DNA from 2 places in the Pseudoalteromonas sp. L23 genome. Region 2 is predicted to be linked to the other one. Evidence: predicted binding sites of a transcription regulator. Region 2 holds the regulator's gene; the other holds the start of a gene.

Region 1 (16,118 bases), on a different contig from region 2:
TATCTCAAATTATTAGTGCAACGCAAAATGCTATACGTCAGGTGCGAACTGGCTTTAATTGAATGAAATTCAGTCAAACACCCGTGTATTTGACTTTGTTAAGATTGACTATTTTATAGAAGATTTTAAGGTGTTGAAGATCTTCAACACCTTGGATGAAATTAATACTGACTAATGCTTTCTAACACTGAAAAATAGGTTGGGAAAGTTTTTGCCGTACATTTAGGGTCGTTAATCGTGATAGCTTGACCACCCACAGCAACCATCGAGAAACACATCGCAATACGATGGTCATTATATGTGTCTACATCCGTGAAATTAAAATTAGCCGGTGGCGTAACTTCGATAAAGTCGTGCCCTTCTACCACTTCTGCGCCTACTTTTTTTAGCTCAGTCGCCATGGCAGCTAGCCTGTCGGTTTCTTTCACACGCCAATTGTAGATATTACGAATTGCCGTTTTACCTTTTGCAAATAGCGCTACGGTTGCAAGCGTCATCGCCGCATCAGGGATAGCATTGGCGTCAATATCCACACCATTTAACTCACCTTTTCGGACAACGATACGCTCATCATGCCAATCAATGTTTGCACCGACTTGTTCCATCACTTTGGCAAAGCCGATATCACCTTGCACACTTTGTTTACCCACTCCCTTGATCTCAATTTCACCACCTGCAATTGCGGCTGCAGCAATGAAATAAGAAGCTGACGAAGCATCCCCTTCGACCATAAGTGTTCCAGGAGATTGATACTGCTGGCCTGCTTTTACCACAAAATGTTGGTAATCGTGGTTTTCGACATGAACCCCAAAGTGCGCCATCACGCCAATAGTAATATCAATATAAGGCTTTGAAACCAGTTCACCTTTAATCGCAATATTCGTATCGCCACTAAAAAGCGGTGCCGCCATCAATAATGCAGTTAAGAATTGGCTTGAGATACTGCCGTCAATCTCAACTTCACCACCAGCAAGTTGCTTACCTGCAACTTTTAACGGCGGGTAGTCTTTGTTTTTGAGATATTGAATATCGGCACCAAGCGTTTGCATGGCATCGACAAGATGGCCAATTGGGCGCTCTTCCATTCGTGGCTCACCAATCAGTTCATAATCACCGGGTATAGCTGCAAGCACTGCAGTTAATGGGCGATATGCTGTACCGGCATTGCCTAAAAATAGGGGCTCAACGGGGGTGTTAAAGTTGCCACCATTTCCTTTGACCAGTGCCACCGTATTATCGTCTTCTAACGTTAATTCAACGCCTAACTGAGACAATGCGCCTAACATATGGCGGATGTCATCGCTATCCAATAAGTTCGTCACTTTTGTCGTGCCTTCGCACAATGCTGCAAGCAACAAAATACGATTTGATAAGCTTTTAGAGCCAGGTAGCGTCACACTGCCACTGACTTTAGTAATAGGCTTGAGAGTCAATTGTTCCATCAACTGTTCTCCCGTGCGAATTCATCCATAAATGCAACTAACGCTTTGATCCCTTCAATTGGCATGGCGTTGTATATACTAGCTCGCATACCGCCAACAAAACGGTGGCCTTCAAGTGCAATTAAACCGTTTTGTTCTGCCTCTGCCAAGAATTTAGCATTTAGGCTGTCATCATTTAACCAAAATGGTACGTTCATCAATGAGCGACAATGTTTTGCAACTTTGTTTGAATAGAAGTCAGAGCCATCGATGTAATCGTATAAAATGGCTGCTTTTTCTTGATTGTGCGCTTCCATAGCTTTAACACCACCAATGCTTTCAAGATACTTGAATACCTCAAACGCAAGATACCATGCAAATGTCGGTGGTGTGTTGTACATGCTTTGCTGATCAGCCTCAATGGCGTAATCAAGGATAGCAGGTCTTGGCAGCCCTTCACGCTTCAATAACGTCTTACGTACAATGGCGATACTGAGACCCGAAGGACCGATATTTTTTTGCGCACCAGCATAGATCAAATCAAAGTCATCGACGTTAATTTCACGAGATAAAATATTGGAAGACATGTCCGCTACAATTGGTGCGGTTGCATGCTTTGGAACGTCAAATATTTCAATACCATCGATGGTTTCGTTTGGACAATAGTGAATATATGAAGCGTTTTCTGGTAGCTTCCACTCAGAGACAGGTAAAATATCGAATTGACCATTTTCGTCAGTACGAATATTAATCGCATGCGTTTGCGTGAATTTTTCACCTTCTTTCGTCGCACCGGTAGACCAGATCCCGTTCTCGATATATACGCCAGGTACACCATCAACATGTAGATTTAGCGGTACAGCTGCAAAGTGACCTCGGCCACCACCATGCATAAACAGGACTTCAAATTCATCAGAGATGTTCATCAAACGACGTAAGCTGGCTTCACACTGCTTCGCCATCTCCAAGTAAGGCGCTGAACGATGGCTAACTTCCATCACCGACACGCCTAAATTTTGCCAATCTAAAAATTCTTTTTGCGCTTTTTTCATAACTTCAACAGGTAACATCGCAGGACCCGCGCAAAAATTATAAACCGTCATATTTTTCCTCATTCCAAATAATCTAGATCATCCAAAGAATAGCGTTATTCTCATGACTTTTTGGATGAACAGTGGGCTGCCCGACTAAAACGTCGGATTGTTGGTAGCCTTAATTTATCAGGCTTCAGGCTCTTGTCATAGAGGAACAGATTGAAAAAATTGACAGAAAGAAAAAAAGCGACCGAAGTCGCTTTTTTTTGGATAGGGTTTTTTATTCCTCTGCGTCAGGTTCCGCAGCCGGTGTTGCTTCACCTTCAAACTCTGCAACATCACCTTCAGGCAACGCTTCCACTTCAATTTCTTCGATGCGTTGAAGACCAACTACCTTTTCTTCTTCCATCGTACGGATCAGAATAACACCTTGGGTGTTACGGCCTACCGTAGAAACTTCGTTTACACGCGTTCTAACTAGCGTACCACGGTTTGAAATCAGCATGATTTCATCGTTGTCATCAACTTGAACCGCACCAACCACAGAACCATTTCTTTCAGTTACTTTGATTGACACAACACCTTGTGTTGCACGGCTCTTCGCTGGGTACTCTTCAAGCGGTGTACGCTTACCATAACCATTTTCAGTTACGGTCAAGATTGCACCATCGCCTTGTGGTACGATTAGTGATACCACTTTCACGTCATCTGGCATCTTGATACCACGAACACCTGTTGCTGTACGGCCCATCGGACGTAAAGCCAACATTTCTTCGCCAGTTTCAGGATCACGCTTCACTTCACCTGTTTCAGAATCTCGCTGCTTCTCGTTAAAGCGTACAACTTTACCATGCTCAGTAAATAGCATGATGTCATTTTCACCTGTGGTGATGTTAGCACCGATCAGGCTATCGCCTTCGTTCAAGTTGATAGCAATAATGCCACTTGCACGCTGACGGCTGTATGCAGTCAGCGGTGTTTTCTTAACGATACCACTTGCCGTCGCCATGACGATAAACTTATCTTCTTCGTATTCACGAACCGGTAAAATTGTCGTAATACGCTCATCAGCTTCGAGTGGTAACAAGTTAACAATTGGCTTTCCGCGCGCAGCACGTGATGCAAGCGGCAGCTGGTAAACTTTCAACCAATACAAGCGGCCAGAAGTGGAGAAACAAAGAATTGTATCGTGAGTATTTGCAACGAGTAGACGTTCGATAAAGTCTTCATCTTTCATCTTAGTTGCAGATCGCCCTTTACCACCACGACGCTGAGCTTCGTAATCACTAAGAGGTTGATATTTCACGTAGCCTTCATGAGAAAGCGTAACGACAACGTCTTCTTCGTTGATCAAATCTTCTAAACTGATATCGTGCGCAGCAGCAGTGATCTCTGTGCGACGCTCATCACCATACGTTTCTTTGATTTCAACTAACTCATCGCGGATCACTTCCATCAAACGCTCTGGAGTAGAAAGGATGTACAGTAGCTCAGCGATAAGATCGAGTAGTTCTTTGTATTCTGCTAGAATTTTCTCGTGCTCAAGACCTGTTAATTTGTGTAGTCTTAAGTCTAGGATTGCTTGGGCTTGTTGCTCAGACAAATAATACTGACCATCACGGATCCCTAATTCTTCCGCTAACCAATCTGGACGCGCAACATTTTCTTCGCCAGTGCGCTCAAGCATTGATTTAACGTTACCAAGATCCCAAGCTCGCGCAGTTAGCGCCGCTTTCGCTTCCGCTGGTGTTGGAGACTTACGAATAAGCTCAATGATTGGGTCAATGTTAGCTAGCGCAATTGCGAGGCCTTCAAGCGTGTGCGCTCGGTCTCTTGCCTTACGCAGGTCAAATACAGTACGACGCGTTACAACTTCACGACGGTGAATAATAAACGCATCAAGCATTTCTTTCAGGTTGAAACACTTAGGCTGGTTGTTGTCTAGTGCAACCATATTGATGCCAAACACAGTTTGTAGTTGTGTTTGAGCATATAGGTTGTTTAGTACAACCTCACCGACTTCACCACGTTTGATTTCAATAACAATACGCATACCGTCTTTATCCGACTCGTCGCGTAGTGCACTGATCCCTTCAACCTTTTTATCTTTAACAAGCTCTGCAATTTTTTCGATTAGTCTTGCTTTGTTAACTTGGTAAGGAATTTCATGAACGATGATGGTTTCTTTGCTTGTTTTCTCATCGACTTCGATTTCAGCTTTCGCGCGGATATAGATCTTACCACGGCCTGTTTTATAGGCTTGTTCGATGCCGTTTTTACCGCTAATGATGGCGGCAGTCGGGAAATCAGGACCCGGAATATAGTCGATTAACTCTTCAATGGTGATGTCTGGATTCTGGATCACAGCCAAACAGCCATTGATCACCTCAGTTAAGTTGTGAGGTGGAATATTGGTCGCCATACCAACCGCAATACCAGATGAACCATTCACCAATAAGTTAGGCACTTTAGTTGGTAACACATCTGGAATTTGCTCTGTACCATCGTAGTTTGGTACATAATCAACGGTTTCTTTTTCAAGGTCAGCAAGTAACTCGTGAGCGACTTTCGCCATACGTACTTCGGTATAACGCATCGCAGCTGCAGAGTCACCATCGACAGAACCAAAGTTACCTTGTCCATCTACGAGCATATAGCGTAGAGAGAAAGGCTGAGCCATACGTACAATAGTATCGTAAACCGCGCTATCACCATGCGGGTGATATTTACCGATTACGTCACCAACTACACGAGCTGACTTTTTATAAGGTTTGTTCCAGTCATTTTTAAGTTCATTCATCGCGAACAATACACGACGGTGAACAGGCTTTAGGCCGTCACGTACGTCAGGTAATGCACGACCTACGATTACACTCATTGCATAATCTAGGTATGAATTTTTTAATTCATCTTCGATATTGACTGGCAGGATTTCATTGGCGAGATCAGACATTTGACTCCACTTTCCTTCAGTGTCCACCCCTTTTGTGTCACACTACAACTTGTGTTGAGATGCTATCTGAATAGCAAATTGCTTTTTCTGCTGAAGCGCCAATTAAACGCACTTCAAAAAATAGCCGAATTGCCTCAGAGTATCAGCGGGGGCTTTGTTTATTATAAAATTCGTTAAGCATGCTAACACACTTTTTACCGTTTTACAGGTGCTATTTTTATCTAATCCCCTTTATAATGCGCTCAATTCGACGAGGAAGTTTTTTATGACCGAACATCAAAATGTAGACCCTAATGAAATCGCTAAATTTGAAGAAATAGCAGAGCGCTGGTGGGACCGAGAGGGAGAATTTAAACCATTACACGACATTAACCCGTTGAGGTTGGACTTTATTAACGATAAGTGTGAAGGCCTATTCGCAAAAACAGTATTAGATGTCGGTTGTGGTGGCGGGATTTTAACAGAAAGCATGGCTAAGCTGGGTGCAAATGCAACCGGTATCGATATGGGGCAAGAGCCGCTTAACGTCGCAAAGCTCCACGCATTAGAGGTCGGCGTTAACGTAGACTATCAAAAAGTGCCAGCGGAAGAATTCGCAGCCATGCACCAAGGTGAGTTCGATGTAGTAACTTGCATGGAAATGCTAGAACACGTACCAGACCCAGAATCCATTATTCGTTCAGTCGCACAGCTAGTTAAGCCCGGCGGTCATGTATTTTTTTCTACCTTAAACAAAACTACAAAAGCGTATTTACTGGCTATCGTCGCCGCAGAAAAACTGCTTAAAATGGTTCCTGAAGGCACGCATGAGCATGATAAATTTATTCGCCCTTCGACCTTAATTGATTGGGCTGAAAAATACGACCTCAAAGTTAGGGCGGCGACAGGGATTAACTACAACCCTATCGGCAAAACATTTACCTTAACTAAAGACGTTTCAGTTAACTACATTCTACACTTTGAGAAGCTGGCATGATCCAGGCGGTACTATTTGATTTAGACGGCACCTTGCTGGATACCAGTGATGACTTAGGAGCCGCACTAAACCACGTTTTAGCTGCTAATAAAATGCCTATTGTCGGCAAACAGGTTTATAGCAGTGCGATTTCAAACGGCGTAGCAGCGATGTTGCAAGTAGGATTTGGTGAGTCATTAAAGCACTACGACATTCAAATATTACGGCAGGGTGTACTCGACTACTACCTGGAGAATTTATCAGTACATTCCCAATGCTTTGCGCAAATTGGTGAGTTATTAGCGGCACTTTTAGAAAAAGAGATTCAGGTTGGGATCATGACGAACAAACCTGAGTTTTTAACGCTTCCGCTACTAAAACAGATCCCTGAACTTGCAAAGATCGAGACAGTAGTATGCGGAGATACACTGGCGGTGGCCAAGCCTCATCCCGAGCCTTTACTGTTAGTGGCGTCAAAATTGGGGGTATCACCTGAGCAGTGTATTTATGTTGGTGATGCTGAGCGAGACATTATTGCTGCAAAATCCGCAAAAATGATTAGTGCAGCAGCAATGTGGGGATTCATTCCATCTGAATCCGAAGCTAAGTCTTGGCATGCGGATCTCTATCTTACTAACCCATTAGACACGTTATCGCATATTTAGTGTCGATAAAAAAATAAAACACCATATATTGTGTTTTTGCTATAATAGATACGAATTTGTGTAGAAAAAAATCAGTTAGAATTTTTTTTTATTTTTGCTGAAAAGCATCATCTTTTTGTTGATTTTTCTTTGTGGGCAGATAAGTGGATTGTCATAGGTTAGTGGATACTTACATAAATAAATTATCCCAAACTTATCCACAATTCTGCCCGAGTTGTTCTCTTGCAAATTCACGTCAACCCCACTATCTTGTGATCCCTAGCCACTAGGGCACCATATATAGTGGTGGTTTGCTAAACAATTTTATATTCGTGCGATATCTAAAGCGCGTTCCTAAGGAATACAGGCACATAACATGAACCAACAGCTATCTGTATGCAAAAGAAACGGTCGCAAAGAACCGTTAGATCTAGATAAGATCCATCGTGTCATTACATGGGCGGCAGAAGGCCTAGATAACGTCTCAGTTTCTCAGGTTGAATTAAAGTCACACATCCAGTTTTATGACGGTATTCGTACTGGTGATATCCACGAAACGATTATTAAAGCTGCAGCCGATCTGATCTCAAAAGAGTCTCCAGATTATCAGTATCTAGCCGCTCGTTTGGCTATTTTCCACTTGCGTAAGAAAGCCTATGGCTGTTTTGAGCCGCCGCACTTACACGACCATGTGGTAAAGCTGGTTGAAGACAAGCGCTATGATCAGCACCTTCTTACCGACTACACAAAAGCTGAGTTTGATGAGCTAAACAGCTACATCGACCATAGCCGAGATATGAACTTCAGCTATGCAGCCGTTAAGCAGTTGGAAGGTAAGTACCTTGTACAAAATCGCGTAACGGGTGAGATCTATGAAAGTGCGCAGTTCTTATATGTTCTAGTTGCTGCAAGCCTGTTTGCAAACTACCCGAAAGAAACGCGTCTAGATTACATTAAGCGATTCTACGATGCGGTTTCAACATTCAAGATTTCATTACCAACGCCAATAATGGCTGGTGTTCGTACGCCGACACGTCAGTTTAGCTCTTGCGTACTGATTGAATGTGCTGATAGCCTAGATTCAATCAACGCGACTTCTTCTGCGATTGTAAAATACGTCAGTCAGCGTGCCGGTATTGGTATTAACGCAGGCCGTATTCGTGCACTTGGTAGCCCAATCAGAAATGGGGAAGCGTACCACACTGGATGTATTCCGTTTTATAAGCACTTCCAAACGGCTGTTAAAAGCTGTTCTCAAGGCGGTGTACGTGGTGGCGCGGCGACCCTATTCTACCCGCTTTGGCATCTTGAAGTTGAAAACCTATTAGTACTAAAAAATAACCGTGGTGTTGAAGAAAACCGCGTACGTCATTTAGATTATGGCGTGCAGTTCAACAAAACCATGTATAGCCGCCTAATTAAAGACGACTATATTACGCTCTTTAGTCCATCAGATGTGCCAGGTCTTTACGACGCATTCTTTGAAGATCAAGATAAATTCGAAGAACTGTATGTTAAGTACGAGCAAGATGAGTCTATTCGTAAGAAACGCATTAAAGCGATTGAATTATTCTCAATGTTTGCGCAAGAACGTGCGAGCACCGGTCGTATTTATCTACAAAACGTTGACCACTGTAATACACACAGCCCGTTTGACTCTAAGGTTGCACCGATCCGCCAGTCAAACCTATGCCTTGAAATTGCACTACCAACGAAGCCGTTAAGCCATGTAAATGACCCTGAAGGTGAAATTGCACTTTGCACGCTTTCAGCGTTTAACTTAGGAGCCATCAAGTCTTTAGATGAGCTAGAAGAGTTAGCAGAGCTTGCGGTTCGCGCACTTGATAACCTATTAGACTATCAAGACTATCCTGTTCCTGCTGCGTACAATGCAACGATGGGACGCCGTACACTGGGTATCGGTGTGATTAACTTTGCTTATTATCTTGCAAAGAATGGTGTTAAGTACTCAGACGGTAGTGCTAACGGCCTAACACACAGAACATTTGAAGCGATCCAATACTATCTGATGAAAGCATCGAATGAACTGGCAAAAGAACGCGGCGCTTGTCCTAAGTTTAACGAGACGACCTACTCACAAGGTATCATGCCAATAGATACCTATAAGCGTGACCTTGATAAAGTCTGTGAAGAGCCATTACGCCTTGACTGGGATGCGTTAAGAGCAAGTATCCAAGAACACGGTATGCGTAACTCAACGTTGTCAGCCTTGATGCCATCGGAAACATCATCGCAAATTTCAAACGCGACAAACGGTATTGAACCACCTCGTGGTCATATCAGTGTTAAAGCAAGTAAAGATGGTATCTTGAAGCAAGTTGTACCTGAGTACGACCGCCTCAAGAACAACTATGAACTACTTTGGGATATTCCATCTAACGATGGTTACCTTGCGCTGGTTGGTATTATGCAGAAGTTCATCGATCAAACTATCTCTGCAAATACCAATTATGATCCAAGTAAGTTTGAAGCAGGTAAAGTTCCTATGAAGCTATTGCTAAAAGACTTACTCACCGCATACAAACTTGGTGTTAAAACACTTTATTACCATAACACCCGCGACGGTGCTTCTGATGCTCAAGATGAGATGAAACCAGAAGCAGAAGACGATGGTTGTGAAGGCGGCGCTTGTAAGATATAACTTTTTATGCGGGTGGTCATCACCCGCTTTTTTAGGTATTGAGTAACACATTTATGGCATATTCTACGTTTAGCAGAAATCATAACGACCAATTAAAAGAACCGATGTTTTTCGGACAAACTGTTAATGTATCTCGCTACGACCAACAGAAGTTCCCTATTTTCGAAAAGCTAATTGAAAAGCAATTATCGTTTTTCTGGCGTCCAGAAGAAGTAGACGTAAGTAAGGATAGATTGGACTTTCAGGCACTTCCTGAGCACGAAAGACATATCTTTTTGAGCAACCTAAAATATCAAACATTGCTAGACAGTGTGCAAGGTCGCTCTCCAAACGTTGCGCTTTTGCCGATCGTCTCCATCCCTGAGCTTGAAACTTGGATCGAAACTTGGGCTTTTAGTGAAACGATCCACAGTCGCTCTTACACTCACATTATTCGTAATGTGACGCAAAACCCTGAGTTAATCTTTGATGACATCGTGGGCAATGACAAAATTGTTGAACGTGCGGATGCAGTTACCAAGTATTACGATGAACTGATTGAAAAGGTAAGCCTTTATAATCAGTACGGTGAAGGCAAGCATGAAATTAATGGCACAACGGTCGTCATAAACTTGTTTGAGCTGAAAAAGCTCCTGTACCTTTGCATCATGTCGGTAAACATCTTAGAAGCAATCCGCTTCTACGTGAGCTTTGCCTGCTCATTTGCTTTTGCTGAGCGCGAGCTTATGGAAGGTAATGCAAAGATCATCAAGCTAATTGCTCGTGATGAGGCGCTTCATTTGTCTGGCACACAGCATATGCTGAATATCATGCAAGAAGGCAAAGATGACCCTGAAATGTCTATCGTGGCAGCACAATGCCGTGAAGAAGCAATTAAGATGTTTGTTGAAGCAGCTGAGCAAGAAAAAGAATGGGCTGAGTATCTGTTTAAAGACGGTTCAATGATTGGCCTGAACAAAGATATTTTGTGTCAATACGTTGAGTACATCACAAATATTCGTATGTCAGCGGTTGGTTTACCAACGCAATTTGAGACCAAATCGAATCCTATTCCGTGGATCAATGCTTGGCTTGTTTCTGACAATGTTCAGGTTGCACCACAGGAAGCTGAGATCAGCTCATATCTTGTTGGACAAATCGACTCTGAAGTCGATGCCTCTGACTTTGGCGATTTCGACTTGTAATGGTTGAAAAGCCATCCTTCCTAATTCAGGTTGAGAATATTGAGGAGCCACTGGAATATGTGGCTTCTTCGTCTTCGATACTCGAAACCCTTGAAGCAGCAAATATTGAAGTCCCCTATCAATGCCGCGAGGGTTTTTGCGGTGCTTGCCGCGCCAAGCTCATCGAAGGACAAACACAGTACGCGAACGAGCCACTTGCTTTTGTGAGAGATGGGGAAATTTTATTGTGCTGTAGCAGACCCACAAGCCACATTAAAATAGAGTTGCCGTAAATAACCAAAATCCGAGATAGCAATTTATTCTCTAGCAGCCATTATTCCTAACTAATGCCTTAAATCAGCTTGGTAATTCGAGTACGAATGTAGTGTTCGCTATCAGTAACACTCATCGCCCCATTTTCAAAAATCACATCCCAATGTAAACTTCGCGTCAGCATTTCACACAATTCAACCACAAAGTCCGTGGGAATACTAAACACAGAGAAAGATCCAATAAACTGTAATTGCGCTCGACGCTCTTCAAACCATTGCTCACCGTCAGCACACAACACCACAACCTTAGCATAAAGCTTTTCATACTTGAGTATCTCATCGACCTCTAAGGTACCAATAAACAAAGCGACTTCAACCTGGTCGTTGTCGTCTTCTAGCCATACGTCCGGCCAATGTTTTTTCTCCGCCTTGCTCCACTTTGCCGGCTTATCAAAAGACAGTGCGCATATCCCAAGTAATTTCATCGCAAAGTGCTCACTACTTTCTTTTGACAACATGGCGGTGGTAAATGCTTCTTCATGGTGGCTATGGTGAAATAAGTCAGCAACCTTAATCCTTGCCTTGAAGACAAATGGTTTGTTCATTACGTTGTGCTCACTTTGACTTGTTCCTTAACTATAGTTGTAATTCTAATTTCAACAATAACTAAGTTATAGTATAACGTTATTGATCCTCCAAATTTGTAGTGTTATATTATCACTCTATTAGCCGAATAGGCTCACTCGTTCAATACATAATCTAACTCGTGGTAATAAAATATGTTTAAGCAGTCTCTTATCGCCAGCGCATTAATTTCAATAATCGGGGCAGCGCCAGCTTATGCTGCACAACTAACAGGTAAAGTTGTTGACGCAAACAATCAACCACTTAGTAATGTAACCATCCATCTTCATGGCAAAAGCAAGTCAGTTAAATCAGATAAGAATGGCCAATTTACCATTACAATAGATGCTGATTCTCAATTACACGTTACTAAGCCTAATTATCTTGATAAACGTGTAGATGTAGATGAAGCCCAAGGATTTGTTCGAGTCGAACTAAAACCAACATCTGTTGAGAGCATTGTTGTTTACTCTTCTGCCCTACATAAAAATAGTATGGAAATGACCTCTCCGGTCAGTGTATTAAGTGGGGATGAGCTAAAAAACCGTGCCAAACCAACACTGGGTGAAACACTAAAAGGCCAACCAGGGATCAATGCTAGTTACTTTGGTCCGGTGAGTTCAAGCCCTATCATCCGTGGTTTAGATGGTCCTCGGGTTAAAATCACGCAAAACGGGTTAGACAGTAGCGATGCCTCGCGCGTTGGCCCAGATCACGCCAACACTAATGACTCGCTGGCTGCGCAGCAAATTGAAGTGCTAAGAGGTCCTGCAACCCTACTTTACGGCTCAGGTGCAATCGGTGGTGTGGTTAATGTTGTTGATAATCGTATTCCGACAGACGTGATCGATAGCCTTCAGGGCGCTGCCGACTATAGCCATGATACCAACTCAAATACCAATACCTTTGCGGTATTATTAGAATCCGGCTTTGACGGATTTAACTTCCATTTCGATGGCGTTAAGCGCAAAGGTGGTGATTATGAAACCCCTAATTTCGCGCTTCCACACGACGAACATGAAGAACACGAGCATGAACATGAAGGCGAAGATCATGCCCACGAGGCAGAAGAGCATGAAACAGAGTACGCCAATCGCGTCGACAATACCTTTATCGATTCTGAGCAATTTAACTTAGGTACAAGTTACGTTGGCGATCATCTGACCGTTGGTTTCTCTTATGGCCGTGTTGATACGGACTATGGTATTCCTGCTCACTCTCATATTGGTCATGACCATGATCACGAGCATGAAGAGGAAGGGCATGACCACGAAGAAGAATCCGTATTTGCTCGAGTAAAACAAGACCGTTGGCAAGGGCTTGTAAATTATGCAGTACACAGTGACTGGCTTGAATCTGTTGGCCTACGTGTCGGCTACACCGATTACGAACACGCTGAAATTGAAGATGGAAACATAGGTACTGTATTTGAAAATGATACAACTGAGTTACGCTTAACGGCAGAGCACCGCTTAGGAGAGTGGCACGGCACTGTTGGTTATCATTTCTCTGACAGCGATTACGCCGCAAACGGTGCAGAAGCTTTCACGCCATCGACCAATACCAAAACGCACGCACTTTACATCCTTGAAGAACGTCGTTTTGGAGACTTCACACTTGAGTTAGGTGCTCGTATTGAAGACTACCAGTTATCAAGCAAGGGCAATCAACTGGAAGCGTACGAAGAAGATCATGACCATGAAGGTGAACACGATCATGATCACGACCACGGCCATGGTGGTAACTTAGATAATGGGTTTATTTCTTATGACCTGGAAATGACCAATCTAAGCTTGTCTATTGGTGGCGTGTACGACTTTGCTGAAGGCCAAAACGTCGCTGTTTCGCTGTCTCGCTCGGAGCGCGCACCATTAACCGCCGAATTGCTTTCAAATGGCATTCATATCGCAACCAGCACCTATGAACTAGGGCTTGGTTATGAGCTAGAAGGTGATCATTTACACTTTGAGCCGCAAGATATCGAACAAGAAACATCAAACAACCTAGACATTAGCTTTAGAAAGTTCTCAGGTAACTTTGGCTATACCGTTAATTTCTTCTATAACGACATCGAAAACTTCTACTATCAGGCATTAACAGACTATATCTATAGTCCAGAGCACGGTTTAGAAGTGGCGGATCATGCACATGAAGGCGCTGTTCCGGTGTTTAAGTTTGAAAGCAGTGATGCCAAGCTATACGGCCTTGAGTTTGATGCCCATTACAAACTAAGCAACTTTGCACGCGTCAAAGTGTTTGGTGACTCGCTGACAGCGAAGTTAGATAACGACGAATATTTACCACGTATTCCAAGCAACAAGCTAGGTCTCGATTACGAACACAGTTACGAGAACCTAACAGCTAACTTCACGGTGACACATTACTTCAAGCAAGACAACATCGCGAGCTATGAAAGTGAAACTAAGGGCTATACGTTAGTGGATATGTCGTTTAACTATGACTTTGAGTTTATGGGCAGTGACATGGTTGGTTATGTTAACCTTGATAACCTAACAGATGAGCTAGGCTTTGTGCATAGCTCGTTTATCAAAGAGCAAGCCCCTCTTCCAGGTCGTAATATCAAGCTTGGTATCAGAGGCTACTTTTAATACCGATTCCTTTCTTTTATAGAAGCCAAAAAGCTACCTCTTGTGGGTAGCTTTTTTATTTGGATTATTTATATTTTACTACTTCTTATACTCAACGTGATGAAGTTCTCAAAGTTGGTAGCGTCTAAAATATCAAGCGTGAACCTATGGCTATTCACCCAACGAGATAATATCCAATCAATGTTAGGATCTTTCAAATCACGCAGTGCAAGGATAAAGTCGCCTGTTGATGCTCCGCTTTTAACATGTGCTGCATAAAAAGTACGTAGTAAATGATTAAACCTTTCCTCTCCTAGCTCATGATGCAAAAGCGCAAAAAATAGCGCCCCTACCGAATAGGCATTAAGCCCAGCTTTTCCATACTCTTCAAACGCAGTCGTTAAATATTTAGGCTGTTTAACGAACTGGTTTTTTGCTCGTTTTAGTACGTTTGTCATATGCGAGCTTAAAGACACCCTTTTATTCAGCCGTGAATCCGTTAAATATTCTAAAAAGGTAGCCTTACCTTCATTCCAGCGTGGTGAGTAGCTTTCATTCGAACGTGGGTCCCATAGATGACTCAGTTCGTGATACAAACGAGTTACCTCCACAAACCCCTCTCTGTCTTGAATAATTGCGGTAACATCAGCTTGAGCACCAAACCCCTTTGGGATCTCTATAAAGCTAAACTCACCAGTGCTTTGACGTTGACCAAACCAACTTTCATACAATGTTATGGTTTGTTTTGCCTTTTCCATATAGTCAGTTGCATATTCATTTCCCGGTAACGTAAATAGCTTAACGCCATCTCCTTTTGTCACGGTATATGGTGCGACCATGAAGTCCATTCTCCATGAGGGTTTCTGGTTTTTGTACGAATAAACCTTTCTTCCTTGATCGGTCTCTGTTACGCCTAGTAAAATTCCACCATTTGCTACTACTAAGCCGCTATCCACTTCGATGCTAGCGGTGTAGTTATACAGCTTCTGCCAAAAGCGTGACGCGCGATTGACCCTATCATCAGGCACTGTGATGAGCGGATAAGCATATGCGTCCATACGAATAATAGAAAACAAAGGGGTGATGTCATCTTTAATATAAGCCATCCCAGTTTCTACATACCCCTTTATATGGCCAGAATAATTAACAGTAAAAGTTGTTTGTTGATCGGGTTGGAGCGCCTCAGATAACGATAATTTAATATAATTAGACTGAAATAGTGAGTCATCAATATTACTTACTACTCCTTGTGTATAGTTGAGGGACTTACCCGCTTCCGAAGTGATATCGACAACACTAAGCAAGCGATAAAGTCTTAATGGGATTACTCTAGTTGGTGTTGTTCCTTGATTTTTAACCGTTATCGTTGCGCTGCCAGATAGATTGCTTGTTTGTGTATGTATGTTGAGATTGAGATGATAGTTGGTTGCAAATGTTTCTATTTTTTCAATGCTGGGGAGCTCGCTTGCTGAAGCAGAAATGCAGCTTAGCCACAAAAAAATACGTAGCAAATACATCGTCTATCCTTAATATTATTTTGTTGTTTTAACAAAAATAGAGCGGAAGGCATGTTTTTACTACCATATTTTTTTGTATCATTGTTTTAGATCAAAAAACAAAATCTGTTAATCACTAAACCTGCTAGGTTCTCGTACCGAAGATTTTGTCACCGGCATCACCTAGACCTGGCACAATATATCCTTTTTCATTTAGATGACTATCCAGCGAAGCGGTATAAATTTCAACATCAGGATGCGCTTCTTCCACCAACTTTACTCCCTCAGGCGCAGCTACCAGCACAA
Region 2 (16,118 bases):
TCGGGTCTACAAGGTATGATAGGCGGTCAAGCACTCGATATAGCAGCAACCAATCGTTTAATTACGATAGATGAGCTCGAACGTATTCATAAGCTAAAAACAGGTGCACTACTAAGCTGTGCAGTAGAACTTGGGATCTTATGTAGCGATCCGGAACGTGTTTCAGAGCAAGCACGTGATGCGATACGTACTTATGGACGTGCAATTGGCCTTGCATTTCAAGTCAGAGATGACATTCTTGATGTAGAAGGTGACACATTTGTGCTTGGTAAACCTCAAGGCTCTGATTTAGAACATAATAAATCTACCTATCCAGCATTATTGGGGTTAGAACAAGCAAAAGAAAAAGCTGAACACTTGATAGATGAAGCTTTAGAAGCGCTTACACGTATCAACGGTAATACAGAAATACTTGCAGATTTAGCAAAATACATCATAGATCGAGAATATTAAGCTGACGTATAAAATAGCTACGCCAAGCTAAGAAAATATTCACAAGAACTTTGTAAACGCTGGCTAACATAATATTATGACAAGTTAGTGAAGAATTTTAATAATTATGAAGTGGACCACGTGAGTAATTGCGCTGAGATTCACTTAGGACTCTGATAAATACCATGAAACTTGATAGTAGCAAGTATCCCTTACTCGCGTTAATTGACGAGCCAAGTCAACTCCGTCAATTACCCCAGCACAAGTTAACCGCCTTTAGTGATGAGCTTCGCGAGTATTTGCTGAACTCAGTCTCTCAAAGCAGCGGTCACTTTGCATCTGGTTTAGGCACTGTAGAGCTTACTGTAGCTTTACACTATGTGTATAACACACCAAGCGATAGGCTCGTTTGGGATGTAGGTCATCAAGCCTATCCGCACAAACTACTTACAGGTAGAAGAGATAGGATGCATACGATCCGCCAGAAAGATGGCCTGCATCCTTTCCCTTATAGAGAAGAAAGCGAATACGATACGTTTAGTGTTGGCCACTCAAGCACTTCTATATCAGCGGCACTTGGTATGGCTATCGCGGCTGAAAAAGAAGGGATTGGACGTAAGACCGTCGCCGTTATTGGTGATGGTGCAATGACCGCGGGCATGGCGTTTGAAGCCATGAATCACGCAGGCGACATCAATCCAGATATGTTAGTGATCCTAAACGACAACGAAATGTCTATCTCTGAAAACGTTGGCGCACTCACCAATCATTTCGCGAAGATCCTCTCTGGTAGCTTTTACACCAATATTCGAGAAGGCAGCAAAAAACTGCTGTCTGGTGTGCCGCCGGTTAAAGAGCTTGCAGGCCGTATGGAAGAGCATTTAAAGGGGATGATAATCCCTGGTACTTTCTTTGAAGAGCTAGGCTTTAACTATATTGGCCCAATTGACGGACATAATGTAGATACTTTGGTAGATACGCTGCGTAATATGCGTAACCTAAAAGGCCCTCAACTATTACACGTTAAAACCCAAAAAGGGAAAGGTTATAAACCTGCAGAAGCAGATCCTATTGGTTATCATGCCGTGCCTAAGTTCGATCCAAGCGTCCATAGCTTACCCAAATCAAAACCTAGTGCACCAACCTTTTCAAAGGTGTTTGGAGATTGGCTTTGCGATATGGCTGCACAAGATAATAAGCTCATGGCAATCACACCAGCAATGCGTGAAGGCTCGGGCATGGTACGCTTTTCTAAAGAGTACCCTGCTCAATATTTTGATGTTGCCATTGCTGAGCAACATGCTGTGACACTGGCAGCGGGTTTTGCTTGTGAAGACCTCAACCCAGTGGTTGCAATCTATTCTAGCTTCTTGCAACGCGCATACGACCAACTCATTCATGATGTCGCACTACAAAATCTGCCAGTGTTGTTCGCTATTGACCGTGCCGGTGTCGTTGGTGCGGATGGTGAGACGCACCAAGGCGCATACGACTTAAGTTTCTTGCGCTGTATCCCGAATATGGTGATCATGGCACCAAGCGACCTTAATGAGTGCCGCCAAATGCTCTACACAGGTCATCGCCTAGATAGGCCAGCAGCAGTGAGATACCCCAGAGGTAGTGCGGGAAGCGCCGAGATTGATACGGAAATGACCGCAATAGAAGTTGGTAAGGGCAAGGTAGTAAGAGAAGGTGAAAAGCTGGCTATTTTAAGCTTTGGTACATTGCTTGAAAACGCTCAAGCCGTAGCCGAAGAGCTAAATGCCACACTTGTAGATATGCGTTTTGTCAAACCCTTAGACTGCGCCCTTATCGAAGAGTTGGTTGTAACTCACGAGCGCTTCGTCACACTTGAAGATAATGCTATTGCCGGTGGCGCAGGCTCCGCAGTAAGCGAGTATTTAATTGCTCAAGGCCATCAAAAACCAATTAAACTTCTTGGTCTACCTGACGAGTTTATTAAGCATGGTTCACAAACTGAGATCCATGCCGAGCTGGGCTTAAACAGCGAAGGCATCAGTCAACAAATTAAGGCTTGGCTTGCGTGAGTCTGCATTCAACCTAAAAAAGGCTTCCATTTGGAAGCCTTTTTGCTATGAGTTTTACCTCATCCATACACTGATTTCAGCAAGCCCGTTACTTTGTAATAACTGTAATTGAGACTCTATATTCGCACTTTGTTCAAACTCAAAAGCATCTAACTGATCATCAAAAGTAATTGTTGCAGCACCATCCCCACCGCGTTGTTTAACTTGATGCAGCGCAATATCAGCCAAATTCACTGATGATTCCCAACCAATCACTTTGCCACCGAGTAGTGGTAGAGGGTAATAAGACCACCCCATAGAAACTGTCAGCTTAGTGGTTTTTCCATTAGGAAGTCGATAGTCCGTCTCAGCAATGGCTTTACATAAATCACTAACATACTCTTCAATGTCATCTCGACTGAAATCACGCAATAACAATAAGAATTCATCCCCACTCCATCTAACAACATAGTCTGAACCTTGAGTACGGGTATTTAAAAGTGTCGCTAACTGTTGTAAGCAACTGTCGCCACCAATAGGACCATAAGAATCGTTAATCTTACTAAAGTCATCGATATTCATGATCATGAGCACTAGGCTCTTATTTTGGGCTTGTAGTGATTGAGCATTGCGCTGGTAGTGCTCAACATCTTTAGGAAGTTGATCAAACAAAAAGCGACGACTTCGCAAGCCTGTCAGCTCATCGGAATGACTAACCAGCTTAAGTTGTGTATTAACTTGATTTAGCTTTTCATTTGCCTTTCTAAGCTCCGTTGTACGCTCTGCAACTAACGCCTCTAATGCGGCCTGCTTTCTTCTTTCTTGTGCTCTAAACACCCAAAAAATCAGATAGAACATAAAGATAAATGCACAAGTAATAAACAATCTAAAGTAAATCGTTTCGTCGAAGCGCCGAGGTAGTACAATTGATAAGCTTAGCACTTTAGCCTTTTCCCAATCTTGTCCTTGACGCTTAGCTTCTAACACAAAGGTAAAGTTGCCTGGAGGCAAATTGGTGTAAATGGCTTCACGCCGTGATTGTGCATCCCGCCATTGTGTATCATGGCCATTTAGTTTGTATCTAAACTCAATGCTATGAGGCGCATAAAAATCAATGGCTGTATAATTGATAGTTAAATCGCGTTCCGATGTTTCAAGCTGGATCACTTGATTTAATGATTCTGTACTAAATACTCTATCGTGGGTAGACAATGACTCTAGCCTTGGCAATAAATCCCCACCGCCAAAAAGCTGGACATTTTTAGGGATCTCAACAACGCCTTGTAAGCTGGGGTAAAAAATAGCTGACTCGGTTTCAACCACGGCATCATGCCCAAGGCCTGAACAACATTGGCTTGGTCTGCCATCAAGCTGCCTATCGAATGGGCTTATTACTTGTTCAACTTGCAAACTCTCTATAACGTGACCAAATTGCGCAACGGGCATGCGATATACCCCTTTCATTGTGCTCACCCAGATGAGCTGATTGCTCTTGTCATAATGCAAAGAAAATATCGATCCGTAAGGCAATCCATTTGAAGCATCAAGCTGATACCAATCACCATCTGAGGTACGATAGAATAATCCGTCATTGAGTGAACCCACCAAAGTCGTTACGGTATCTAAGTGTAATATGCTGGTGATATAAGCTGTATCTAACGAAGTTTGCGAGCCTATTTTTTCGATGCCTTTATCATTGTAGCGATACGCACCTTTGTTAGTACCGATAAAACCATATCTCGGAAAATCCTCAACAAAAGTAACAAATTGACTACCAAGAAAAGCGTTGTAGGCAAATGGCGTTATCCCCTTGTAATCAAGACGATACAAACCTCTCCCTGTACCAAACCACATTCCCCCTCGGTTTGAAGGGCTTAATGAAAAGACTGGATTCTGTCTGAGCTCTCGCTCAGTTAATTTTTGTAGTGTGCCATTTTCGTAGATAAGTGCACCACGGTCTGTCCCAAGAATGAGTTTTTCGCCAATAAACTCCAAGTCGTGTATCACGGAACGATTTAACTGCGCACTAGTTAGCACGGGTTGATAACTATCATTCAATCCCATAATGCCAAGCCCCTCACGACTAGCGACCCATAACTGACCAGAGGGCCCCTGTGTGATGGCTGAAATTGCTTGGTTTACTCTAGGACCAATATGATGCCGCTCCACTTTTCCTGAGTGGGCCAGCCACAAGCCTTCATTTAAACTGGCAAGCCAGATATTATTATCTTTGTCCATAAAGATATCTGCAAACCAGATACTTTGATCCAACTGAATTGGCTCGACAGCTTGCCAAACACCGTTATTCTGTCGATATAACAGCCGACCATAAGTAGAGACCCATAGCCCGCCTTCCTTATCATTTAGAAACTTATATACGGCATTGTTACCCGCATCTTGATAACGGCGTAGTACTTCGTCAATATCTAGAAAATACGCACCCAACTCTGATGCTAAGAACAACTTACCATCGACCCAAGCTAAGTCATGTATAATGGTTTGCGCTAACTGCTCAGGTAGTGAAACCTTACTCGCCAGCTCAAGCCTAACGCCATCACCGTTGCGATTGCTTGATTCACTGATTTTAAGTAGGTGACGTTCATTCACTAGCCAAATACCATCAGGCACCAATGCCATTTTAGTCACGGAACCTACAATTTGATTGATTTGGGTAACATCTAACGTACTTTGTTCGATGTTATTGGCGGCTAACGTCAGCTTTTTCGCAGAAACATAATACAGACCATTCGCAGCAATCCAGATCCCGCCATCTTCATCTTGCAAGATATCTCGTACAGGCCCCTGCAGATCGAAACGCCGAGCTTCTAAGGTTTGGGGATTGAGTCTTAACAATCCTCGACGCGTGCCAACCCAGAGCATGCCAAATCGATCCACCACCAATTTATTAATGGCATTGCTATTTAAGAATTCGGTATTTTGGGTGTTGAAGTTTTGGAATTGATGACCATCAAACCGACTTAAGCCAAACTGAGTTCCGAGCCAAATGTAGCCTTGATTGTCTTGAACGACACTCTTAACGCTTTGTGACGGTAACCCACTTTGGATATTCCACTGTTTAACTACGTAATCATCTATCGCCGCAAAACTCGTAATTGGTAGCAGCAAAGTGAAAATGAAAAACAATAGCCTTGTCATCTCGATTCCATCACATCAGCACAGTTAGACTAAAATGCCAGTTTTAAACAAAGCTTGCACGCAAATCAATGAAAAAATGCCAGCTAATACATCATCTAGCATAATCCCCGAGCCACCATGCAAACGTTTATCGAGCCATCTTATCGGACCCGGTTTCAAAATATCGAAAAAGCGGAACAAAATAAAGCCAACGATTAATGACTGCCAGCTAAGCGCCGCCCCTATCATGGTAATATAAAAACCTGCCACTTCATCCCAGACAATGGCTGGATGGTCATGAACATTAACATCGTCTGCTGTTTTACCACACACCCAGATCCCAAATAACGTCATGACAATCGCAACCAGACATTGCAGCCAAATTGGTGCGCCTTGGGTTGCAAAAAGAAACGGTAATGCGGCGAAGGTGCCAAAAGTACCAGGTGCTTTTTTCGCTAAACCAAGACCAAACCCGAGTGCAAAGAATTGATGCGGCTTCTTTAAATTAAATACATACTGCTTAGCCAAACCAACTCCTAGCTAAAATGCTCAAAACCAAACCCTGTGAGCTGGTAAGGTTGACCTTTTTTGAGCAATTGAATTTCGCCATTATTAGCCGTAATTTGGCCAATACAAACTGGCTCAACACCATATTGCTTCAATCTGGTTTCCACGGCATTTTTGTTATTATCATTGACCGTGAAGAGTAACTCGTAGTCATCGCCAAAACCGAGCGCGAGCCGCATGCGTGCATCTTCATCAAGGCTTGAGCGCAGCGCATCAGACTGAGGAACTTTATCGGCGTTTATCTTAGCGCCAACTAACGAGCTACGTAAAATATGCTTAAGATCCGCGAGTAGACCGTCTGAGATATCAATTGCAGAGGTAGCAAGACCCCTAAGCACTTGGCCCGCAGCAACCCTTGGTGCTGGGTAGTTAAACTTTTCAAGCGCCGCTTTGTAATGTTTTGGCTCAAGTGTCCAGCCCTGTTTTCGCGCTTCAATAGCAAGCCCTGCGTCACCAAGTGGACCTGTTACATAAATCCAATCACCCACCCGCGCTCCTGAGCGCTTGAGTGCTTTACCAGTTGGTACAATACCTTTTGCACATACAGTGATAGTCAATGGACCTTGCGTTGTATCGCCACCTATTACTTGTACGTTATAGTACTCAGCAATTTCATGCATGCCCTCAGTGAAGGCTTCTAACCACTCCAAGTCAGCCTTAGGTAGCGTTAAACCAAGTGACACCCAAGTAGGTTCTGCACCCATAGCAGCTAAGTCGCTAAGATTTACCGCGATAACCCGATGGCCTAGTGCTCGAGGTGGAATATCTTCAAAAAAGTGCACACCCGCAACTAGCGTATCCGTAGTTACCGCAAGTTGATTGCCAGCAGGAACTGAAACCAAGGCGCAGTCATCACCGATCCCAAGCTCTACATCTCGGCGAGTAATGCCACGGCCTTTAAAGTAGTGATTGATTAGCTCAAATTCTTTCATACACAAAAAAGCCGGCCAAGGCCGGCTATTCCTATAGTAAAGCTTATTTGCGAATAAACTTAACCGCTTTGTCTAGTACACCGTTAACGAATTTGTGGCTCTCTTCAGCGCCAAACATTTTCGCTAACTCAATACCTTCGTTGATAGCCACTTTGTATGGCACATCTTCACGGAATTTAAGCTCATAAGCACTAACACGTAACACGGCAAGCTCAACCATATCCAATTCTTCAAGTGGACGAGCTAAATGCGGACGAATTGCTTCGTCTAGCTGCTTTTGGTTAACAACAACACCACGCGCTAAGTCTTTGAAGTATTCTACATCGACTTTCGTTACGTCGTTTTCGATCAGCATTTGCTGTTCGATATCGGCAATTGGGTTACCACTTAGCTGCCAAGAATAAATAGCTTGTAAAGCAAGTACACGTGCTTTGCGTCTAGCTGCTGGTTTCACTGAGATTCCTCTTAAATTTGCTCTAGCACGTTCACCATTTCTAGAGCTCCAAGGGCGGCTTCTCCCCCTTTGTTGCCCATTTTAGTGCCCGCGCGCTCGATAGCTTGCTCAATGCTTTCAGTAGTAAGTACACCAAAAGCGACAGGGATATCATAATCTAATGAAACGCTAGCTAAGCCTTTGTTAGACTCGTTAGCAACTAAATCGAAGTGCGGTGTACCACCACGAATAATCACACCTAGCGCAATAATCGCGTCGTGCTGTTTTTTCATCGCAACGCGTTTTGCTGCTAGTGGTAGTTCAACCGCTCCCGGTACATATACAACCGTAATGTCTTCATCGCTAACACCACCGGTACGTTTTAATTCATCTACAGCGCCTTCAAGTAAGCTGCTACCGATAAAATCGTTAAAACGTGAAATGACAATGGCAAATTTTTTGCCAGGAGCGTATTTATTACCTTCGATTACTTTCATTAGATGTTCCTAATCTGTATGAGCAATTGCCAAATTGAGGCGCATGATAGCACAGTAATGTGGCAATCGCCTACTATCTGAATATAGGCGGTTGCGATCAATTTGGCATTTTGGAATTATTTTGGTTCGACGTATTCAACCACTTCTAAGTGGAAACCAGACAGTGCATGATATTTTTTAGGTAGACTCATTAGGCGCATTTTCTGAATGCCTAAATCAGCCAAAATTTGCGACCCCACACCTACGGTACGCGAAGTACCTTGGAATTTACGGTAGTTCACCTGTTCACCCGCATCTTCCGCAGCAAATGCCTTAACCAGCGCTTCTATCTCTTCGCTGCGTTCTTGCTTACCAAGAATGACTAATACGCCTTCGTTGTCGGCGATGTGCTTCATAGCACTTTGCAGTGTCCAGCTTCTATCCGCGCTGCGATCTGAATGAAGAATATCGTTAAACGTGCTTTGCAAATGCACACGTACTAAATTGGCTTCTTCCGATTTGATCTCGCCCTTTACCATCGCATAGTGAAGTTGATTATCAATGGTGTCTTTGTACGTCACTAGATTAAACTCACCAAACTCAGTAGGCAGTTTACACTCTGCTACTTTTTCGATAGTGGTTTCGTTTAAGTTACGATACTCAATTAAATCAGCAATGGTGCCGATTTTAATATCGTGTTCTTTTGCGAACACTTCTAGTTGTGGGCGACGTGCCATAGTGCCGTCTGGATTGAGAATTTCAACAATCACAGATGCAGGCTCCAGTCCCGCCAAACGCGCTAAATCACATCCGGCTTCAGTATGGCCTGCACGCGTTAAAACGCCGCCTGGTTGCGCCATGATTGGGAAGATATGACCTGGTTGTACAATATCTTCAGGTACTGCACCTTTGGCAACTGCAGCTTGTACTGTACGGGCGCGATCTGCCGCTGAAATACCTGTCGTTACGCCTTTCGCAGCTTCAATAGACAAAGTAAAGTTGGTAGAGAACTGAGCGCCATTGGTTTTCACCATTAGTGGCAAGTTCAGCTGCTCACAGCGCTCCTGTGTCATGGTCAAACAGATTAACCCGCGACCATATGTTGCCATGAAATTAATTGCATCTGGTGTAATGTGCTCTGCTGCAATGATCAGATCACCTTCATTTTCTCGGTCTTCATCGTCCATCAAAATAACCATTTTACCGGCTTTAATGTCCGCGATGATTTCCTCAGCACTATTTAAACTCATAGTTTTCCCATTTTTACTTTGTCTATGGCTACTTTATAAAGCCAGCTTTCGCCAATAGACTGGTTGTGAGAGTGGACTCGCTGGCAGCGCTTGGCTCACCCTGAATTAGCCTTTCGAGGTAGCGGGCGATTTGGTCAACCTCTAGGTTTAATTTTGACCCGACTTGAAAACCTGCAATCGTCGTTTCTTGCGCCGTGTGTGGCACTATGGTCAATTTAAAGCGGTTTTGTTCCACGGCATTGACCGTCAAACTGATACCATCAATGGCAACCGAACCTTTATACGGAATATACTTCATTAGCGATGACGGCGCGGCTAACCAATAGTCAGTCGCTCTGGCATTAGCGGTTATCTCAACCACTTCAGCAATACCATCCACATGGCCTGACACCAAATGACCGCCTAGGCGTGAAATCGGCTGCAGTGCCTTTTCAAGATTTACCTTTTGGCCTTGTTGGTACTCGGCAAAACGCGTCAAACTTAAGGTTTCGTTAGAAACATCGGCTTTGAAGCCATCATGAAACTTCTCAGTTACGGTCAGGCAAACCCCGTTCGTGGCAATACTATCACCCAAGTTTACATCACTCATATCAAGAGATGTCGTGGTCACACGAACAATTAAATCGCCGCCCTTGAGCTGCAATTGAGTTAATGTTCCTGTTGCTTCGATAATACCTGTAAACATTTTACTTCTCTTTAGTCGCGATAAGTTTGAGATCAGGCCCCACTTGGCAAACGTCGCCAAACACTAACTCAGGTATTTGCGACATGGCACTCAGTGGTGTGGTGTTAAACAGCCCTTTTCCAGCGCCAATTATTTTCGGTGCCAAATAGATGATATATTCATCGATTAGCCCTTGTTCATGCATTACCCCCGCAAGGGTGGCACCGGCTTCTAGCCAAACATAATTACAGTGCTTTTCAGCCAGCTTGTTGAGCACGGCTTTTAGGTCGAGCTTACCGTTGATTTCAGGCACGACAATTTGCTCTACGAAATGAGGCCATTGCACTGAATTATCAATAGTACGGCGGAAAATAATCACTGGAGATGCAATTGTAAATAGCGCAAGATCTGGTGTCAGACGATTTTGTGAGTCAATAATCGCACGTATCGGCTGGCGTAGCTCAGATTGAGGATAATCGGTGTCTTGCAAAAACTCCTCACGAACATTGAGTCTTGCGTTGTCTACCATAACCGTATCGGCTCCGGTCAAGACCACACAGCTCTGCGCGCGGTGGCGCTGTACGTCTAAGCGCGCTGCCGCTGAGGTAATCCACTTGCTCTGGCCATTGTTTAGTGCGGTTTTACCATCAACAGAAGCGGCAAGCTTACAAGTCACGAACGGCAACCCATACTCCATTCGCTTCAAGAATCCGGTATTCAGTGCCCTTGCTTGTGGCTCTAACAAACCAAAAGCCGTTGCAATTCCCGCGGCTTCTAACATTGCCAATCCACGCCCTGCAACTTGTGGGTTGGGATCAACCATGGCTGCAACCACTCTGCTGACGCCTGCGTCAATCAGACCTTTTGCACACGGCGGCGTTCTGCCATAGTGACTACATGGTTCAAGCGTTACATAGGCAGTTGCACCTGCGGCTTTAGCTCCAGCTTGCTTAAGCGCATGTACTTCAGCATGGCCTTCACCTGCTTTTAAGTGTGCACCTTCGCCGACGATTTCACCGTCTTTTACGATCACACAGCCGACGTTTGGATTGGGTGTTGTGGTGTATTTACCGCGCTTTGCAAGCGTGATGGCGCGGCTCATATAATCATGGTCTTGCGTTGTGAACTGGCTCAATCCCCCAACCTCGCAATTTCTTCACCAAACTCACGAATATCTTCGAAAGAGCGATATACTGAAGCAAATCGCACATAAGCCACTTTATCGAGCTTTTTGAGGGCTTCCATAATACATTCGCCAATCATGCCGCTTGGTACTTCACGTTCGCCAGTACCACGAATTTGAGATTTAATTTGGTGTACTACTTCTTCTATTTGTTCTGTACTAACAGGACGCTTTTCCAACGCTCGGTGCATGCCATTGAGTAACTTATCCTCATTGAAAGGCTCCCTGGTACCATCTTGCTTTATCACGCGCGGCATTAAGAGCTCTGCGCCCTCGAAGGTAGTAAAGCGTTCGTGGCATAAAATACACTCACGACGGCGACGGACTTGGTGGCCGGAAGCAACCAAACGTGAATCTATTACTTTGGTATCTTTGGCTGTACAGAATGGACAATGCATAGACGCTCTCGTTGACTCAAAAACAAAAAAGGCCGCTTGAATGCGGCCTTAATCATAACAAAAAACTGCTTTTTTGTGAGCGAAATTATGCGTAAACAGGTAATTTAGCGCAAATTGCTTTTACTTTTTCTTTCACTTGTGCCTGTACAGACTCATCATTGATGTTGTCTAGTACGTCACAGATCCAGCCAGCAAGCTCTTTCGACTCAGCTTCTTTGAAGCCACGACGAGTGATCGCAGGAGAACCGATACGAAGACCAGAAGTAACGAACGGTGAACGTGGATCGTTTGGTACAGAGTTTTTGTTTACTGTGATATTTGCACGGCCAAGCGCTGCATCTGCATCTTTACCTGTGATGTCTTTATCAATCAGGTCAAGTAGGAACAGGTGGTTTTCAGTTTTGCCAGAAACCACTTTATAACCACGCTCCTGAAGTACCGCAACCATAGCTTGTGCATTTTTAACCACTTGCTCTTGGTATGACTTGAACTCTGGCTGTAGTGCTTCTTTGAACGCAACCGCTTTCGCAGCGATAACGTGACATAGAGGACCACCTTGACCGCCAGGGAATACCGCAGAGTTTAGCTTTTTATAGATTTCTTCATCATCACAAGCAGAGATGATAAGACCACCACGAGGACCCGCTAGCGTTTTGTGCGTTGTTGTTGTTACAACGTGTGCATGAGGCACTGGGCTTGGGTATATACCAGCGGCAACAAGACCTGCAACGTGCGCCATATCAACAAGTAGGTAAGCGCCTACTTTATCAGCGATTTCGCGGAACTTAGCCCAGTCAACGATACCTGAGTACGCAGAGAAACCACCGATGATCATTTTTGGCTTGTGCTCAAGTGCTAACGCTTCAACTTGCGCGTAATCGATTTCACCAGTTTCTTCGTTTAGACCGTACTGGATAGCATTGTACGTTTTACCAGAGAAGTTTACGTGTGAACCGTGCGTTAAGTGACCACCGTGAGCAAGGCTCATACCTAGCACAGTGTCATGTGGCTGAAGTAGCGCTTGGAATACCGCCGCATTTGCTTGTGAGCCAGCGTGAGGCTGAACGTTTGCGTAAGTCGAACCAAATAGCGCATTGGCACGGTCAATCGCGAGCTGCTCAACCACGTCAACGTGCTCACAACCGCCATAGTAACGCTTACCTGGGTAACCTTCAGCATACTTGTTTGTTAGCTGAGAACCCTGCGCTTCAAGTACACGTGGGCTACAGTAGTTCTCAGAAGCGATAAGCTCGATGTGCTCTTCTTGACGTGAAGTTTCTGCTTCAATCGCTGCAAATAGTTCTGGGTCAAAATCTGCAATATTCATGTTACGTTCTAACATGGTTTCTCCTAGGTAAACGTAAGGGTATTTTTAAAGACAATCTAGCATCACAAGATAACCAGTTTGCCTATGAAATCAGCATGGGCATATTTAAGCAGGGATTGAATTTATTTCACACCCCTATCGCGATGATATTTTTTTATTTAAACATTAATATTTTAAATAAGACAACCTAAGTTGTATTTGAAAAGCTAATATAGTCTTGAAATTGACCTTATCTGAGTGGCCGTTCTACCCACTCAGATAGGCTCTCTGATTTAGTTGAGTTTTGCTAACATTGCTGCCTTCAAAGCATCATAATCTGCATTAAGCGGCTCTGCCAAACATGGTTTTTGCAATGCATCGGCCAACGGTTTCGGCATATCAAGCTGCTGATTTAAAACACCTTCTACAGATTCCTTAAACTTCGCAGGATGCGCAGTGGCAAGGAAAATTCCGGTTTCATCCGCTTGAGAGTCCAGTGCTAATCCCTCGTAGGCTATCGCAGTGTGCGGCTCAGCCAAGTAACCTTTATCATGTAATTCTTGCATTACTGTCTGAGTTCGCGCTTCCGTCACCGAACGTGAATAAAAGTCATGTTTGTTAAAATCTCCTCTTTCTAGCATGATTTCAACACGAGGCCAGTTATTAGGTTTACTCACGTCCATCGCATTAGAGAGTGACTCCAAAGTGTCGTTTGGTTGCCACTCACCCGAGGCAATGTAACGGGGCACAGTATCATTTTGGTTTGTCGTGGCACTTAACTTGGCAATAGGCAGTCCAATCGCGGCCGCAATCATCGCCGCACAGACATTACCGAAGTTACCACTTGGCACTGAAACATGCACTTTATCACGCTGAGATTTAGGTAATTGCGCTAGCGCTTCAAAGTAATAACACACTTGCGCCACTAAACGGCTGATGTTGATGGAGTTTGCCGAATTGAGACCAAGCTTTTGCTTTACTTCGTCATCAAGGAATGCTGACTTTACCATCGCTTGGCAGTCATCAAAGCTGCCATCTACAGCATAACAATGAATGTTTTTCCCAAGTGTTGTAAACAGCTTTTGTTGGGCAAGCGAAATTTTGCCATGAGGATAAAGGATCACAACATCGACATTTTCTTTTTCGTAAAATGCATGGGCAACGGCGGCGCCCGTGTCACCACTTGTTGCGGTGAGGATAGTCACGCGCTCACCTTGATTAAACATACTAATGCATTCCGCCATAAAGCGGCCGCCAAAGTCTTTAAACGCCAATGTTGGCCCATGAAAAAGCTCTAAACAATGCTGATTTTTAGCAACTTCGACTAATTTAGCAGGGAAATTAAAGGCGCGCTTTACCATCGCATCGAGGGTATCTTGTGGTAGTTCATCACCAATAAGGTGATGTAATACCTTGGCACTGCGCTCTGCAAAAGGTAATTCAAGTAGTGCATCAACATCTGCAATACGCTCAAATGTAGGAGGAAAAAAAACTCCTTGGTTACGACCTAAACCAATTTTTACCGCTTCAACAAATGAAACAACCTGCTGTTCGTCTTTTAAATTCACTAATTTCATTACTTTTGATCCTTTAATTCTCTTGTGCCAAGCGCATCTAATCGGCAAATATGGCTAAAACCCGCTTCGTTAATGTAATTTTGTTGCAACCATTGCTGCACTGCATTTGCCTGTTGCTCAGACTTACAAATAGCAAATAGTGTGGGCCCTGCCCCTGAAATACTCACCAGCTCGGCACCTAGGGCTGGTAGCGCGTCTTTTGCTTCGTTAAAGCCAGCAATGAGTGGCGCTCTCGCTTCCTCGGCAATGCTGTCTTTCATCATCGACAGTGCTTTGTCAAATTGACCTGACTGCATCAATAAACAAAAGCCCGACAGTCGCTGGGCAAACTCCACCGTATCATGCAAAGAAAACTGCTGTGGTAGTGCTTGCCTTGCTTTCGCTGTATTCAAGGCAAAGCCAGGATATGCAATAACATAAAACCAGCTTTCATCATGCGCAACGCTGATTGCTTTACTTGGAATGCAGTCTGCTGTCAGTTGTAGCCCACCAAGGTAGCAGGGCGTGATGTTGTCGTAGTGACGACCACCACTGACCTTAGCTTCAAAGTCGGCCATTAATTCAATAAGCGCCTCTTGGCTTAATTGCGTATTGGCAAAATCATTGAGTGCAGCAAAAGCGGCAACCACAGAGCAAGCGCTAGAGCCTAGACCTGAACCAACAGGAAGGCCTTTATACAAGGTCATGGCAACCGCCGGCATGTTGGGTGCCACATGCTGTTTGAAGTGCTGTAAACACTGAAACGCTAAATTGTCTTTAGGATCAGCGGAGAGCTTTTCAGCATATGGACCAATACAGTTGAACGTATCACGCTCTGCGGCTTCAACGCTGACCTGATCACCCAGTAAACTGCCATCAATAGGCTGGAGTGCGGCGCCAAGGGCATCAAAGCCAACACAAAAATTACCCATTGACGCTGGTGCATAAAATGTTTTCATAGCTCCTACCTCGACAGCGTTTTTAGGATATCAGCAAATACGCCTGCAGAGGTTACCTCTGCGCCCGCGCCATAACCTCTGATCACAAAAGGCTTTGGTTGATAATATTGGCTCAAAATAGCCAGTGCGTTTTCACCGTCACGAATATCGTACAAAGCGTGCTCTTTATCTACCGCTTCAATGCCAACGCGGCATTTACCGTCAACAATTGAACCGACATAGCGTAGCACTTGGCCTTGTGCTTTGGCCGCCGCAATACGCGCTGCGAAAGCATCATCTAATTGCGGTAATTGCGCCATAAATTCATCAACACTGGCGCCCTCAGCAAACCCTTCAGGTAATACTGATTCAACTTCAATATCACTGAGCTCCAACGGCAGTCCCGATTCACGGGCAATGATAAGCAGCTTACGCGCGACATCCGTACCAGATAAGTCATCGCGCGGATCTGGCTCTGTAAAACCGCTTTGTTTGGCTTTCTCTGTCGCTTCCGATAGCGATAAACCATCCGACAATACGCCAAAGATATACGATAGCGAGCCAGACAAAATACCACTGAATGAAAGCAATTCATCTCCTGCGCCAAACAGCAATTTAAGGTTGTCTAATACAGGGAGTCCGGCGCCAACGTTGGTTTCATATAGAAAGTGACGGCGCTTAGCTAGTGCAGCCTGTTGCAGTGACTGATAATACTCATAGCTGCCAGTATTGGCTTTTTTATTAGCCGCAACGACATGAAAGCCCGCGTTAAGAAAGTCTAAATAGCCATCGGCAACGAATTGAGCCGCACTACAATCGAC

What was found. Region 2 encodes NrdR, which represses ribonucleotide reductase genes. Its sites were predicted from a motif close to AAACACNANATNTNGTGTTT; they were not measured.
Region 1: nrdA (class 1a ribonucleoside-diphosphate reductase subunit alpha) is a predicted target of NrdR. The motif match lies at 7,297-7,316, and genes of this name have one in related genera.

What each region holds. Positions count from the first base shown of each region.
Region 1 covers NZ_JAKKCW010000002.1:146,803-162,920, reverse strand. The annotation lists gene aroA (3-phosphoshikimate 1-carboxyvinyltransferase) at 162-1,442, opposite strand; gene serC (3-phosphoserine/phosphohydroxythreonine transaminase) at 1,442-2,524, opposite strand; gene gyrA (DNA gyrase subunit A) at 2,736-5,408, opposite strand; gene ubiG (bifunctional 2-polyprenyl-6-hydroxyphenol methylase/3-demethylubiquinol 3-O-methyltransferase UbiG) at 5,674-6,384, shown strand; gene L3V43_RS04485 (HAD-IA family hydrolase) at 6,381-7,028, shown strand; gene nrdA (class 1a ribonucleoside-diphosphate reductase subunit alpha) at 7,384-9,669, shown strand; gene nrdB (class Ia ribonucleoside-diphosphate reductase subunit beta) at 9,723-10,853, shown strand; gene yfaE (class I ribonucleotide reductase maintenance protein YfaE) at 10,853-11,125, shown strand; gene L3V43_RS04465 (YaeQ family protein) at 11,185-11,709, opposite strand; gene L3V43_RS04460 (TonB-dependent receptor) at 11,884-14,337, shown strand; gene L3V43_RS04455 (M1 family aminopeptidase) at 14,406-15,833, opposite strand; gene upp (uracil phosphoribosyltransferase) at 15,958-16,118, opposite strand, start outside.
Region 2 covers NZ_JAKKCW010000001.1:492,692-508,809, forward strand. The annotation lists gene ispA ((2E,6E)-farnesyl diphosphate synthase) at 1-453, shown strand, start outside; gene dxs (1-deoxy-D-xylulose-5-phosphate synthase) at 618-2,480, shown strand; gene L3V43_RS02285 (ligand-binding sensor domain-containing diguanylate cyclase) at 2,535-5,615, opposite strand; gene L3V43_RS02290 (phosphatidylglycerophosphatase A) at 5,640-6,122, opposite strand; gene thiL (thiamine-phosphate kinase) at 6,131-7,093, opposite strand; gene nusB (transcription antitermination factor NusB) at 7,137-7,547, opposite strand; gene ribE (6,7-dimethyl-8-ribityllumazine synthase) at 7,559-8,023, opposite strand; gene ribBA (bifunctional 3,4-dihydroxy-2-butanone-4-phosphate synthase/GTP cyclohydrolase II) at 8,140-9,252, opposite strand; gene L3V43_RS02315 (riboflavin synthase) at 9,281-9,937, opposite strand; gene ribD (bifunctional diaminohydroxyphosphoribosylaminopyrimidine deaminase/5-amino-6-(5-phosphoribosylamino)uracil reductase RibD) at 9,939-11,051, opposite strand; gene nrdR (transcriptional regulator NrdR) at 11,048-11,497, opposite strand; gene glyA (serine hydroxymethyltransferase) at 11,583-12,839, opposite strand; gene thrC (threonine synthase) at 13,097-14,380, opposite strand; gene thrB (homoserine kinase) at 14,380-15,318, opposite strand; gene thrA (bifunctional aspartate kinase/homoserine dehydrogenase I) at 15,324-16,118, opposite strand, start outside.